Regions from separate parts of the Paucibacter sp. M5-1 genome, predicted to be linked through region 2. Evidence: predicted binding sites of a transcription regulator. Region 2 holds the regulator's gene; the other holds the start of a gene.
The links. Region 2 encodes sigma-54, which starts transcription at its own class of promoters, with help from an activator protein. Its sites were predicted from a motif close to TGGCANGNAANCTGCTTT; they were not measured.

Region 1 (7,214 bases), 160 kb from region 2:
TGACGACCAGGGAACCCTGCTTCAGGGCGACACGCGTCAGCCCGCCGGCGACCATGCTGATCTCGCGGCCGCTCAGCACAAAAGGCCGCAGATCGATATGGCGCGGTGCGATCCCGGCCTCGACAAAGGTCGGGCAGCTCGACAGGCACAGGGTCGGCTGGGCGATGTAGTTGCTCGGGTTGGCCTTGACCCGCGCGCGGAAGTCGTCGACCTCGGCGGCCGTCGAGGCCGGGCCCACCAGCATGCCGTAGCCGCCGGCACCGTGCACTTCCTTGACCACCAGCTCGGCCATGTGCTTGAGCACATGGTCCAGATCGGCCGGCTTGCGGCATTGCCAGGTCGGCACGTTGTGCAGGATGGGTTCCTCCTTCAGATAGAAGCGGATCATGTCGGGCACATAGGGGTAGATGGACTTGTCGTCGGCCACGCCGGTGCCTATCGCATTGGCCAGGATCAGATGACCCTGCTTGTAGACCGACAGCAGACCCGGCACGCCCAGCATCGAGTCGGCACGGAAGGCCAGCGGGTCGAGGAAGGCGTCATCGATGCGGCGGTAGATCACGTCGACCCGTTTCGGGCCCACGGTGGTGCGCATATAGAGGTAGTCGTCCTTCACGAACAAGTCCTGACCCTCGACCAGTTCCACCCCCATCTGCTGGGCCAGGAAGGCATGCTCGAAATAGGCGCTGTTGAAGGGGCCGGGGGTCAGCACGACCACATTCGGGTTCTCGACCTCGGCCGCATGCCGCAAGGTGTCGAGCAGCAGGGTCGGGTAATGCGCGACCGGGGCCACCGGATAGCGGGAGAACAGCTCGGGGAACAGCCGCATCATCATCTTGCGGTTTTCCAGCATATAGCTGACGCCCGAGGGCACGCGCAGATTGTCTTCCAGCACGTAGTAGCCGCCGTCCGAGTGGCGTATCAGGTCGACCCCGGTGATGTGGGCGTAGATGCCGTGCGGCAGGTCCAGGCCCTGCATCGCCGGCTGGTACTGGGCATTGGCGAAGACCTGCTCGGCCGGGATCAGGCCGGCCTTGATGATCTCGTGATCGTGGTAGATGTCCCACAGAAAGCGGTTCAGCGCGGTGACGCGCTGGCGCAGTCCGGCCTCCAGCATCTGCCATTCGCTGGCCGGCACGATGCGCGGCACGGTGTCGAAAGGGATCAGGCGCTCGGCGCCGGCCTCGTCGCCGTAGACGGCGAAGGTGATGCCCACCTTGTGGAACAGCAGGTCGGCCTCGGCCCGCTTCTTGGCCAGGGCTTCGGGCGTCTGGGCTTGCAGCCACTGGTCGAAGGCCTGGTAATGGGGGCGTATGGCCCCGTCGGCGAGCAGCATCTCGTCATAGTGGCCCGGGGCGGGAAGGGTGAGCGCATGCATGTTGAGAAAGACTCCGTCGGCTTGAATCGCGATAGACGCAAGGGCTGTGCCCAGGCCTGCTTTGCTTGCCTGCAGTGCAGCTTGCCCGAGTTTGGTGCGTTCGGCCAGCGGCTGATGAATCGGCCATGTGCTGGCTTGGTGCGCGATGCCCGTCGCCCGACTTGCGGTGCATCGACGACCGGGCTACAAAGCGGCCCATGACTGTCGCGACGCAAGACCTGACCCGCCCCCGCAAGGACCGCCTCTCGCTGGGCAGCTGGCTGACCGCGGCCGTGCTGACGGCGGTGCTGCTGGCGGTGCTGAGCTGCGCCTGGCTGATCGAGAATTTCGCACGCGCCCATGCCGAGCGGCGCGCGACCGAGTCGCTGCGCCAGATCGCGCTGGACTTCCGTGATGCACTGGACCGCGGCATGGCCCAGCAGTTCCAGGAGGTCAAGGTGCTGTCGCAGCTGGAGCTGTTTCAGCGCCACGACGATGTGCCGGCGATGCGCCGCGCGCTGGAGCAGATCCGGCTGGGCTTTGGTCACTTCGCCTGGCTGGGCGTGACCGATGCCGAGGGCCAGGTGCTGGCCGCCGGCGGCGGCCTGCTCGAAGGGGTCAATGTCGCTAAGCGGCCCTGGTGGCAGGGCGGCAAGGCCGGCCCCTTCGTCGGCGATGTGCATGCGGCGGTGCTGCTGGAGAAGCTGCTGCCCAAGCAGAGCGAGCCCTGGCGCTTTGTCGACTTTGCGCTGCCGCTGCGCGATGAGCGCGGCCGCTATCTGGGCGTGTTCGGCGTGCATCTGAGCTGGGCCTGGGCGCGCCAGATCAAGAACGAACTGATCGACGCGGCGATGGAGTCGCATGCGGCCGAGGCCCTGGTGATCGGGCAGGACGGCACGGTGCTGCTGGGCCCCCCGGCTTTGGAAGGACGCAAGCTGGCGCTCGATATGGGCACGATAGGCACGGCCCGGCGCTACAGCGATGCCGGCATCGACTATTTCGCGGTGACGGCCGCGACGCGCGGCCAGGGCAGCTACCCGGGCCTGGGCTGGACCATCCTGATGCGCACGCCGACCAGCGTCGCGCTGGCCGACTACCAGAGGCTGCGCGGCCAGATCGTGATGGTGGCGCTGGCGCTGGTGGCCCTGTCCGTGCCGCTGGCCTGGCTGCTGGCGCGCCGCCTGTCGGCGCCGCTGGAGCGCCTGGCCGCCGTGATCTCGGCCCGGCGCCATCTGGGCGATGAGCCGCTGCCGCGGGTGGGGGGCTATCGCGAGGTGGCCCTGCTGTCAGGCGCGCTGGCCGATCTGTCGGCCCGCCAGGCCCGGCAGGACGCAACGCTGGCCGAGCTCAACACCTCGCTGGAGCAGCGCGTCGAGCAGCGCACCGCCGAGCTGCAGCAGGCGCTGCGCCAGCTGCAGGCGGGCGAGCGGCGGCTGCGCACCATTGCCGACAACCTGCCGGTGCTGATCTCCTATATCGACCGCGAGCAGCGCCTGCAGTTCCTGAACGCGACCTTCAAGCCCTGGATGGACATCGACCCGGCTCGCGCCCTGGGCCAGCGTCTGCCCGAGCTGATCGGCCCCGAGGCCTATGAGCCGCGTCGCCAGGCCCTGCAGCAGGCCCTGGACGGCGAGCGGGCCAGCTTCGAGACCGAGGCCGAGGCGGGCGGCGTCAAGCGCCTGCTGCGCGCCGACTACATCCCCGATCTGCTGGAGGACGGCTCTGTGGCCGGCGTCTACACGCTAGCCACCGACATCACGGCGGCCAAGCTGGTCGAGCAGCATCTGGACCGGCTGTCGCGCGTCGACGAACTGACCGGCCTGCCGAACCGGCGCCAGTTCGACGAGCGACTGGACGAGGCGCTGGCCCGCAGCCGCCGCAACTCCCAGGGCATGGCCCTGATCTTCCTGGACATCGACAAGTTCAAGCAGATCAATGACGGACTCGGCCACGCGGCCGGTGATCAGGTGCTGAAGGAGTTTGCCCGGCGCCTGAGCCGCTGCGTTCGCGGCACCGATATGGTGGCGCGGCTGGGCGGCGACGAGTTCGTGCTGATCCTGGAGGGCCTGCACCAGCCCGACGAGGCCGAACTGGTGGCCGGCAAGATCCTGCATGCGATGCAGGCACCGGTGCAGCTGCCCACCGGCCCGCTGCAGCTGGCGACCAGCATGGGGATTGCGGCGTATGACGGTGGGTCCGGCGACCCACCTGTGGCGGCAGAGCTGCTGGCCAGCGCGGATGAGGCGCTGTATCGGGCGAAGGGGGCGGGGAGGGGGTGTTTCAGGTGGGCGGGGCGGAGCTAGCTATTGCGAAATAGCGCCGCTATTTGGACGCATTTCGGTTCCTCGCGGACGGCAACAAGGTTGATCGCGAAAACAGGTCCCTGTCTTATGGCGCGACGAGCGACAGAAGTCCATTGCGCATGGCTCCTGCTCGACTCACTCAGGAACAAGAAAACAAAGAAAGCGCCCGAAGGCGCTTTCTTTGGAGAGGGTTTCAGTTCAGACAGCAGTAAAAGCTGGCTGTATCTTGCCCTATGGTCACGTATGGAGTCGGAGGCCCTTACACGTTGCCCTTGATCAGATAATTCTTCACTGCATCGGTGGTGACGTTGGTAGCATTTACCGTCCAGACGATATTCGAATTGGTATCGTTGGCTGCAAAGTTCGGGCTGACGGTGAACGTCACGGCGCCGGCGGCACCGATACCGGCGGCCAACGTTGCGGTGATAACGCCATCCGCGACGGTTGCTTCAGTAATTTCCTTGCTGGGGGTATAGGCCGGAATGCCGGGTTGACCGGTGTCGCAATTGGTCAGTGCGCCTTGCTCTTGCGCACACAAACCGATCGCCGTCTTCAGGGAGTTCAAGCTCCCCAGCGCAGCGGCAGCCTTGGACTTGGCGGTGTAGTCCTTGTACTGCGGAATCGCCACAGCAGCCAAGATACCAATAATCGCCACGACGATCATCAGTTCGATCAGGGTGAAACCTTGTTGGACGCGCTTCATGCTCATGATGGGGACTCCTGGGAAGAAAAGAAATGCATTGAGGGGTAGAGACACTCCCCCTGAATGCAGGGGCCGTGCCAGGCTTTTGATCGCCTTTGCCGTGACGGATCTCACGGAATTCTGGGGGCTTGCGGGCTTGAAGCGACCATTTTGGTCACCCGGGGCCGCGCGTTTTGTCCTGGCTTCGGGGATCTGACCATTTTTGTCAGTCGGCCCGGCGGCCGGCGCGGTTCAGAGGCTCAGGATGTCGCCGGCCTTCAGCGCGCTGATCCTGTGCGGGCTGCTCAGGGCACCGATCTCGCTCATCACCGCGTCGATCTCGCCGGGTTTGATATGGGTGATGTGGACCGCGACGCTGCCGCCCAACTGGGCCAGTTCGCGGCCTAGCGCGGTGGGGCAGAGATGGCGGCTGATGCGGGCGAGTTGGCGCTCGTCGTCACCAAAAGCGGTTTCAATCACCAGATGGGCGACCTTGATCTCGGACAGGCGTTGCCACAGGGCCGGGTTGGGACCGGTATCCCCGGTGTAGACCCAGTAGCCGGCAGGTGAGTCGACCGCAAAGCCGACCGCCGGGACCGTGTGTTCGGCATTCAGCACCTCGATCTCGCGGCCGCCCAGGTTCAGGCGCTGGCCGATCTCGAAGGGCTGCAGGCTCAGCACCGGGTGCTCGGCGCTGGGCAGGCGGGTGAAGTCGGGCCAGATCACGCCGTTGAAGATGTGCTGGCGCAGCGCGTCCAGCGTCGCTGCCAGCGCGTGGACCTGGATAGGCGGGCGGCCGGCCTGGGCGCGCAGGCGCAGCACGGTGTCGGCCAGCAGTCCGATGGCCAGGATGTGGTCCAGGTGCGAGTGGCTGACCAGAATGTGGTCGATGCGGGCCAGGGCGTCCAGGCCGAGGTCACCGACACCGGTGCCGGCATCGATCAGGATGTCGTCGTCGAGCAGGAAGGCGCTGGTCTTGTAGCCCGCTGCAATGGCGCCGGAGCAGCCCAGGACATGTATGTTCATGCGTCGGAGTCGGAGATGGCGCACGAGATTGTGGGCGCCGTCTCAATTTACGCGCCCCGGGCAGCCCTGCCTAGCTGCGTAGTTCGCGTTTCTCAGCCGATCAGGGGACGGCCGTGGCGATGTCGGGCGGTGGCGTGATTTGCTGCACGGCGGGCCCGGCCTAGGCTGCCGGTTTCAGCCGTCGGGTTCAGAGGCCGGCTTGGACGAACTGCATCTGGGTGCCAGCCAGCTCGATCACATCGCCGCTCTTCAGCGCGACCGATTCACCGACCAGGGGGATGCCGTTGACGCTGGGGCGGGCGCCGCCCTCCACATGGGCGAACACATAGCCGCTGGGGCGCTTGGTGATGGAGGCGACCTGCACGCCGGGCTTGCCGACCGTGGTGACCACCTTGGTCAGGCTGACCTCGCGGCCGGCGGCCGCGCCGGTCAGCACCTTGATGGTGGCCGGCAGCGCGGTGCTGGCGGGCGAACCCAGGGCGCCGAAGGACGAGGGCAGACCGAAACCGCTGGGCACGGCGGAGCCGGGCTTCAGGATCATGGTCTTCTCGTAGTCCACGCTGTCTTCCAGCAGGAACTTGATCTTGTATTTGCCGATCTCGACGACGTCGCTGTTGCTGAGCAACTGCTTCTTGATCGCCTTGCCGTTGATATAGGTGCCGTTGGTGGAGTTCAGGTCTTCGATGAAGACATCGGCGCCCACCATCTGCAGCACAGCATGCTCACCGCTGACCGCCAGGTTGTCGATCACGATGTCGTTGTAAGGCCGCCGCCCCAGGGTGGTCTTGTCCTTGGTGATCTGCACCTCCTTGATCACCACCCCATCGAGCGAAACCACCAGCTTGCCCATGCTTGACCTCAAGTCCTGTTGTCTGTTTTGCGTGCCGGCCGGCCGCTCCAAGCCGCCGATTCGGACCCGACCTTATTTACGACCGAAGGGCCACCATGTCCGGCCGGTCGCCCGGGCGGGACCCTCGGCGCGGGCCAACACAATCGCAATATTATCCTTGCCGCCCATGTCATTGGCCGCATCAATCAAGGCTTGAGCCGCTTCCGACAGCGAAGGGTGGCTTAAGAGCAACTGAGCCAGGGCGTCGTCGTCCAGCATATCGGAGAGTCCATCCGAGCACAGCAGGAACAGATCGCCCGGCTGAACCTCGTGCTGATGCAGCTCCAGCATCACCGTGTCCTCGACGCCAACCGCGCGGGTCACCAGATTGCGGTTGTTGGAATAAGCGGCTTCTTCGGGGGTCAGCAGGCCGGCATCGAGCTGCTCTTGCAGCAGCGAATGGTCGCGGGTCAGCTGACTCAGCTGGCCGTTGCGCAAACGGTAGGCGCGCGAATCGCCGACATGGCCCAGCAGCAGGCCCTCGTCGCGGAACACGGCCAGCACCAGGGTCGTGCCCATGCCGGCATAGCGCGGATTGGTGTTGGCCGCGTTGAAGATGGCGCGGTTGGCGTTGTCGACACAGATGTCCATCGCCCGCTTCACGTCGGCAGCGGTGGCCTTGTTGCTGGTTTCCTTCAGCCAGCGGCCCAGCTCGGCCGTGATGAAGGAGGTCAGCATCTGGCTGGCGACCTCGCCGGCGTTGTAACCCCCCATGCCGTCGGCCAGCACGGCCAGGCTCACGGCCGGGTCCAGCGCCACCGAGTCTTCGTTGTTGTCGCGGGCGCGGCCGACATCGGTAGCGCTGAAGATCTCCACGGTCATGGGCGGGCTGGGCTGTGTCGCTTGGGTCAGGGATTTTGCCCCGGTTCCTGGGGGTTCAGACGCAATGTTTGCGCGAACGGGTCGGCGGCCGTGAAATCCTCGCGGCCCGGCGGGCCTGCCAGATCGGCCGCCGGC
Region 2 (7,214 bases):
TAATGCTGCCTCGCAAAGGATTTCAGGATGAAGCGTCGTGATTTTTCGGCCCAGCTGGGCTTGTCCGGTCTGGCCCTGGCTGTGCCGGGCCTGAGCCTGGCCCAGGGCGGCCCGCAAGAGGGCAAGCATTACCAGCGCCTGGCGCAGCCGCTGGCGGGCACGCCGGGCAAGATCGAGGTGGTGGAATTCTTCTGGTACGGCTGCCCGCACTGCAATGCCTTCGAGCCGGTGGTGGCCGACTGGGTCAAGCAGTTGCCCGCCGACGTCAGCTTCCGCCATGTGCATGTGGCTTTCCGTGCCAATGTGAAGCTGCACCAGCGCCTGTTCTATGCACTTGAAGCGCTGGGCAAGGAAAAAGATGTGCGCGCCCGCGTCTTTGCCGCGATGCACCGCGAGGGCAAGGCCCTGGACAGCGTCAAGGCCATGACCGAGTTCCTGACGCCGCTGGGCATCGAGGCGGACAAGTTCACCCAGGCCTACAACTCCTTCGGCGTGCAGACCAAATGCACCCAGGCCGAGAAGCTCAGCGAGGCCTATCGCATCGACGGCGTGCCGGCCCTGGGCGTCGGCGGCCGCTTCTGGACCTCGCCGTCGCTGGCCTCGGCCGGCCAGCGTGTCAGCGAGATCGAATCGGGCCAGCGCGCGCTGGCCACGGTGGACTTCCTGATCCAGCGTCTGCGCAGCGGCAAGGCCTGACCCCGCCCGGGCCCCAATCCGGGGCTAGAATGGTCTGCAAGAACTGTGCCGCCATGAACAACAGACCCGCCCCCCTCCGATTGATGCTGCTTGCCCTGGCGCTGGCCGCCGGCGGCTGGGCGGGCTCCGCACAGGCCGAGAAGGCCGACCGCAACAAGCCGATCAATATCGACTACGACCGCGGCGGGGTCGACTTCGTCAAGCAGCGCACCGAATTCAGCGGCAATGTCGTGCTCAGCAAGGGCAGCATGGTGATGCGCGCGGCCCGCATGGATGTGCGCGAGACCAGCGACGGCTACCAGCAGGCCTATGCCAGCGGCGAGGCCGGCAAGCCGGTGACCTTCCGCCAGGCCCGCGATGTGCCGGGCGAGGCGGTCGAGGGCTCGGCCGACCAGGTCGAGTACGACAGCCGCTCCGACACCGTGCGCTTCGTCGGCAATGCGGTGGTGCGGCGCATGCGCGGCGCCACCGTGGCCGACGAGGTGGTCGGTGCGGTGATCCATTACGACAACCGTTCCGAGGTCTTCAGCATCGAGGGCGGCCAGACCTCGCCCCACCCGGCCGGCCGCGGCCGCATGGTGCTGATGCCGCGCGCGGCGGCGGCCTCCGAGCCGGCCGCTCCCGAGCCGGCCCTGCCGCTGCAGACCAGCCCAGGCTTGCAACAGCCGCGCAAGCCTTCATGACGGCCGCCACCCCGGAACCCAGCGCCGCCCTCAGCCGCCTGGAGGCCGAGGGCCTGCAGAAAAGCTATGGCGTGCGCAAGGTGGTCAAGAACGTCCATCTCGATGTGCACAGCGGCGAGGTGGTCGGCCTGCTTGGCCCCAACGGCGCCGGCAAGACCACCAGCTTCTACATGATCGTCGGCCTGGTGCGCGCCGATGCCGGCGAGATCCGCATCGACGGCCGGGCCGTGCAGCGCCTGCCCATCCACCAGCGCTCGCGCCTGGGCCTGTCCTATCTGCCGCAGGAAGCCTCGATCTTCCGCAAGCTGACGGTCGAGGAGAACATCCGCGCGGTGCTGGAGTTGCAGCAGGACGAAAACGGCCGCGCCTGGTCGAGCGCCCGCATCAACGAGGCGCTGGAAAAGCTGCTGGACGAGCTGAGCATCGAGAAGCTGCGCGACAGCCCGGCGCCGGCGCTCTCGGGCGGCGAGCGTCGCCGTGTCGAGATCGCCCGCGCGCTGGCCACCCAGCCGCGCTTCATCCTGCTGGACGAACCCTTCGCCGGCGTCGACCCGATCGCGGTGCTGGAGATCCAGCGCATCATCCGCTTTCTGAAGAGCCGCGGCATCGGTGTGCTGATCACCGACCACAATGTGCGCGAGACCCTGGGCATCTGCGACCGCGCCTACATCATCAGCGAGGGCACGGTGCTGGCCGAGGGCACGCCGCACGAGATTGTTGACAACGCCGACGTGCGCAAGGTCTATCTGGGCGAACATTTCCGTATGTAGGCCCATGAAACAGAGCTTACAGGTCCGCCTCAGCCAGCATCTGGCGCTCACGCCCCAGCTGCAGCAATCGATCCGTCTGCTGCAGCTGTCGACACTGGAGCTGAACCAGGAAGTCGAGCAGATGCTGGCCCAGAACCCGCTGCTCGAAACGGAGGAGGAATTTCCCGACGCGCCGGCCGCCGCCGAGCTGCCGGAGATCCGCAAGGCCCAGGACGAGATCGGCGCCGACAGCGGCGCCGGCGAGCCCGAGACCACGCCCGAGATCCAGGCCGAGGACTTCGGCGCCACCGAGCGCGAGGACTGGGAAAACGGCACCGAGCGAGATGACTTCGACGGCATCCGCGAGCTGCCGAGCAATAGCGGCTCCGGCAGCGGCGACGAAGACGGCGAGCGACCCGAGCAGGACTCGCCGGGCCTGAGCCTGCAGGAGCACCTGAACCAACAGCTGGCCGGCATGATGCTGAGCCCCGAGGATCGCGCCGCGCTCTATGTGTTGATCGAGTCGCTCAACGAGGACGGCTATCTGGAGGACAGCCTCGAAGAGCTGGTCGAATCGCTGGCCGGCGAGGCGGATCCAGAGGCGCGTGACGAGTTGCTGGACCGGCTGCGCTGCGCCCTCAAATGGCTGCAAAGCCTGGAACCGCTGGGCGTCGGCGCCCGCGACCTGCCCGAATGCCTGATCCTGCAGCTGCGCGCACGGCCGCGCAGCGAGGCCCAGGTGGTGGCCATCCTGGTGTGCAAGCAGCATCTGGAGCTGCTGGCCAAGCGCGATCTGAAGAAGCTGATGGCGCTGACCGGCGCCGACGAGGCCTTGCTGCGCGAGGCCCAGGCCCTGATCACCAGTCTCGAGCCCAAGCCGGGCCGCCAGTTCGCGCGCGGCCAGGCCCAGGCGGTGATCCCGGATGTGATCGTGCACAAGGTCGGCCGCGAGTTCCGCGTGATGCTGAACCCCGAGGTCGCGCCCAAGCTGCGCATCAACGAGCTCTATGCCCAGGCACTGCGCGCCACCCGCGGCGGCGTCAGCAACTCGCCGCTGGGCGCCCAGCTGCAGGAAGCGCGCTGGTTCATCAAGAACATCCAGCAGCGCTTCGACACCATCCTGCGGGTCTCGCAGGCCATCGTCGAGCGGCAAAAAGGCTTCTTCACCCATGGCGAGCTGGCGATGAAGCCGCTGGTGCTACGAGAAATAGCCGATGAGCTGGGCCTGCACGAGTCGACCATCTCGCGCGTGACGAATGCCAAGTACATGGCAACCCGCTTCGGCACCTTCGAGCTGAAGTACTTCTTCGGTTCGGGCCTGAACACCGAGGCCGGCGGCAATGCCTCCAGCACGGCGGTGCGCGCGCTGATCAAGCAGTTCGTCGCGGCCGAGGACGCGGCCAAGCCGCTGTCCGACAGCGCGCTGTCGAACATGCTCGAAGAGCAAGGCATCCAGGTCGCCCGCCGCACCGTCGCCAAGTACCGCGAAGCTCTGAAGATCGCGCCGGCGAATCTGCGCAAGGCGATGTGAAAGCTCCGCAATAAGGATGTCCATGAAAGCTCAGACTACAAGCGCGCTCTTGATCCTGCTGTGCAACTCAGCATTGGCGATCGATGATGCGGCGGTTCGTCAATGCCGCAGCCTGAACGAAACTCAGGCCCGGCTGGCCTGCTACGACGCCTTGCCGCTGACGGACATCACCCCGACTGCCACGGTCAAACCGGCGCCCGCTGCGTCAACAGAGCAGTTCGGCCTGCAACGCCCGCCGGGCCAGATCGACACTATCCAGAGCCACATCCCAGGCCGCTTCGAGGGTTGGCGGCCACAACAAACCTTGCGCCTGGCCAATGGCCAGCTCTGGCAGATCAGCGACGACAGCAGCGGCGTCCACAGCATAGAGAACCCGAAAGTGACGATACGCCGCGGCTTCATGGGCGCTTTCTATATGGAGATCGAAGGACGCAATCAGGCGCCGCGTGTTCAACGCCTGCGCTGACGGGAAGGCCGTCTATTGACTTGAATCAAGAGCATTGACGCGGTTCCTGGCTACTGTGCCAACCCGCGCCCATGCTCTCGACCGATCTCGCCCCTCTCCGCCCGCCAATCCACATCGCCCGCCAATGGCTGGCCCTGCTCGCCGCCGCCAGTCTGGCCTGGGCTGGCGCGGCCTGGTGGCTGCAGACCGAGCGCAGCGCGCTGCAGCGGCACGAAAGCGAGAAGCTGCAAGTGCTGGTGCAGACGCTGGACGGCATCGTCTCGCAGCAGATGCTGGCGATCAAGGCGGCGCTGGACACCGTGGCCGTGCAGCGCCGGGGCTGGCGCGCCGAGCGGCTGCCGCAGGACAGCGCCGCGCTGCTGCAGACCCTGGCACGCGCCATGCCCGGCGTGCGCGTGCTGATGCTGGTCGATGCCCAGGGTCGGGTGCGAGCCAGCTCGGTGCCGCAGCTGCTGGGCCTGGATGTGCGCTCGCGCGACTACTTCAGCATGCCGCAACAGCGGCCCGATCCCGGGCTGCTCTATGTCTCGCCGCCGTTTCGCAGCGTCATGGGCGTGCACACGCTGACGCTGGCGCGGGCCTTGTTCGATGCCCAAGGCCGTTTCGAGGGCGTGGTCACCGCCAGCCTGGACCCGGACTACTTCCGCCTGGTGCTGGAGACCGCCCAGCCCTCGCCCGACACCTGGAGTGCACTGGCACACACCGGCGGCTTGCTGTTCAGCATGACGCCGCCCGATGAGCGCTGGATAGGCCGCAATCTGCTGGCCATGCCGGACTCCATCCTGGCCCGCCATCTGGCCAGCGGCCAAAGCGCCAGCCTGCACCGCATGCGCGCCCAGATCAGCCAGGACGAGCGCTTGGCCGCCGCCCGCCATGTCAGCCCGGCCGGCTTGCGCACCGATGCCGGCCTGCTGGTGGCCGTCGGGCGGGCGCTGCAAGGCATCGAGGCGCCCTGGCGGCGCCAGCTCCATGCGGTGCTGCTGATCGGCGGCCTGCTGTCGCTGGGCATGGCGGCGGCCCTGCTGCTGTGGCAGCGCCGCCAGCGCCTGATCTTCGCGACGGCTCAGCAGGCCGCCTTCAAGCTGCAGGAGCAGGCCCAGCACACCCAGGCCATCCTCGACCATATGGTGGACGCGGTGATCACGATAGACAGCGCCGGGCAGATCGCCTCCTTCAACCCGGCGGCGGAGCGCATCTTCGGCTACCCGGCGGTGGAGGCCATAGGCCGCAATATCAGCCTGCTGATGCCCGCGCCAGACAGCGGGCGACACGACGACTATCTGAGGCGCTATCTGGCCGGCGGTCCGGCGCGCGTGATCGGCCAGGGCCGCGATGTCGATGGCCGCCGCAAGAGCGGCGAGGTGTTCCCGATGAGCCTGGCCGTCTCGCGCATCGAGCGTCGTGGCCAGACCCTGTTCATCGGCCTGGCCCGCGACATCTCCGAGCGCAAGCGCGCCGAGGCTGCGATCGAACGGCTGGCCTTCTACGACCCGCTGACCACCCTGCCGAATCGCCGCCTGCTGCTGGACCGGCTGGCGCAAAGCCTGGCCGCCAGCCAGCGCAGCGGCCGGCATGGCGCGGTGCTGTTCATCGACATCGACAACTTCAAATCGCTCAACGACACCCTGGGTCACGGCATGGGCGACCGCCTGCTCAAAAGCATGGCCCAGCGCCTGCAGGCCGCGCTGCGCGCGCAGGATTCGGTGGCGCGCTGGGGCGGCGACGAGTTCGTCGTGCTGCTGCAAGACCTCGGTGCGGACGCCGGCGTCGCCGCCCTGCATGCCGAGGCGGCCGCCGAGAAGCTGCTGCGTGTGCTGGGCCAGCCCTACCAGCTCGACGAACACCTGCACCACAGCACGCCCAGCATAGGCATCGTGATCTGGGGCGCCGGCGACACCAGCAGCGAAGACCTGCTCAAGCATGCCGACCATGCGATGTACCAGGCCAAGGCGGCCGGGCGCAACCAGCTGTGCTTCTTCGACCCGCTGACCCAGGCGGCGCTGGCCGAGCGCGCCGCGCTGGAGGCCGATCTGCGCGAGGCCTTGCCGCTCGGACAGCTGGAGCTGCACTACCAGGCCCAGGTCGGCCGCGACGGCGCTCTGCTGGGCGCCGAAACCCTGTTGCGCTGGCGCCATCCGGCGCGCGGCTTTGTCTCGCCGGCCGTCTTCATCCCGCTGGCCGAGCAGACCGGCCTGATCGGCCCGCTGGGCGAGTGGGTGATGCAGCAGGCCTGCGCCCGGCTGGCCGCCTGGGCCACGCAGCCGGCGCTGGCCGGGCTCAGCCTGGCCGTCAATGTCAGCGCCCACCAGTTCCGCCAGAAAGGCTTTCTGGGCCTGATGCAGCAGTTGCTGGCGCGCAGCGGCGCACCGACCGAGCGGCTCAAGATCGAGCTGACCGAGAGCGCCCTGGTCAACGATGTCGAGGCCGTGATCGCGCTGATGAACGAGCTGCGCCGGCTCGGCCTGGCGGTCTCGCTGGACGATTTCGGCACCGGCTATTCCTCGCTGGCCTATCTCAAGCGCTTGCCGCTGAACCAGCTGAAGATAGACCAGAGCTTTGTGCGCGATCTGATCGATGAGCCGAACGCCCGCGCGATCGCCCGCACCGTGATCCAGCTCGGCGACAGCCTGGGCCTGCAGGTGATCGCCGAGGGCGTCGAGACCGAGGCACAGCGCGCGCTGCTGGCCGGGCTGGGCTGCCATGCCTTCCAGGGCTATCTGTTCAGCCGGCCGCTGCCGGTGGCCGCGTTCGAGGCGCTGGCCGGGAGCTGGAACGCCGTGGGCAAGGCCGCCTAGACAGAAAGGGGACAATACGGCCCTGCTTCCACGCATCTTGAGCCATGTCCCAGAACGAAACCCTGCATCTTTTCCTGTCCTGCGCCAGCGGCGTCGAGCCCTGGCTGGAACAGGAGGTGCGCGCCATCCTGCCCAAGACCCATACCGAGGCCTTGCGCGGCGGCGTCGCGGTCAAGAGCAATGCCGAGGGGGTGATGAAGCTCAATCTGGAGAGCCGGCTGGCGCAGCGCGTATTGATCGAGCTGATCGACGGCCCCTACCGCCATGAGGACGACCTCTACACGCTGGCACGCA

Region 1: O5M90_RS15065 (pilin) is a predicted target of sigma-54. The motif match lies at 4,426-4,443, and genes of this name have one in related genera.

What each region holds. Positions count from the first base shown of each region.
Region 1 is NZ_JAPZLM020000001.1:3,221,851-3,229,064, reverse strand. Features, by position in the region: gene O5M90_RS15075 (circularly permuted type 2 ATP-grasp protein) at 1-1,378, opposite strand, end outside; gene O5M90_RS15070 (diguanylate cyclase domain-containing protein) at 1,576-3,660, shown strand; gene O5M90_RS15065 (pilin) at 3,920-4,369, opposite strand; gene O5M90_RS15060 (MBL fold metallo-hydrolase) at 4,595-5,368, opposite strand; gene O5M90_RS15055 (FHA domain-containing protein) at 5,556-6,218, opposite strand; gene O5M90_RS15050 (Stp1/IreP family PP2C-type Ser/Thr phosphatase) at 6,291-7,079, opposite strand; gene O5M90_RS15045 (serine/threonine-protein kinase) at 7,106-7,214, opposite strand, start outside.
Region 2 is NZ_JAPZLM020000001.1:3,066,413-3,073,626, forward strand. Features, by position in the region: gene O5M90_RS14345 (thiol:disulfide interchange protein DsbA/DsbL) at 28-696, shown strand; gene lptA (lipopolysaccharide transport periplasmic protein LptA) at 750-1,379, shown strand; gene lptB (LPS export ABC transporter ATP-binding protein) at 1,376-2,149, shown strand; gene O5M90_RS14360 (RNA polymerase factor sigma-54) at 2,154-3,659, shown strand; gene O5M90_RS14365 (hypothetical protein) at 3,682-4,125, shown strand; gene O5M90_RS14370 (bifunctional diguanylate cyclase/phosphodiesterase) at 4,197-6,920, shown strand; gene O5M90_RS14375 (THUMP domain-containing class I SAM-dependent RNA methyltransferase) at 6,965-7,214, shown strand, end outside.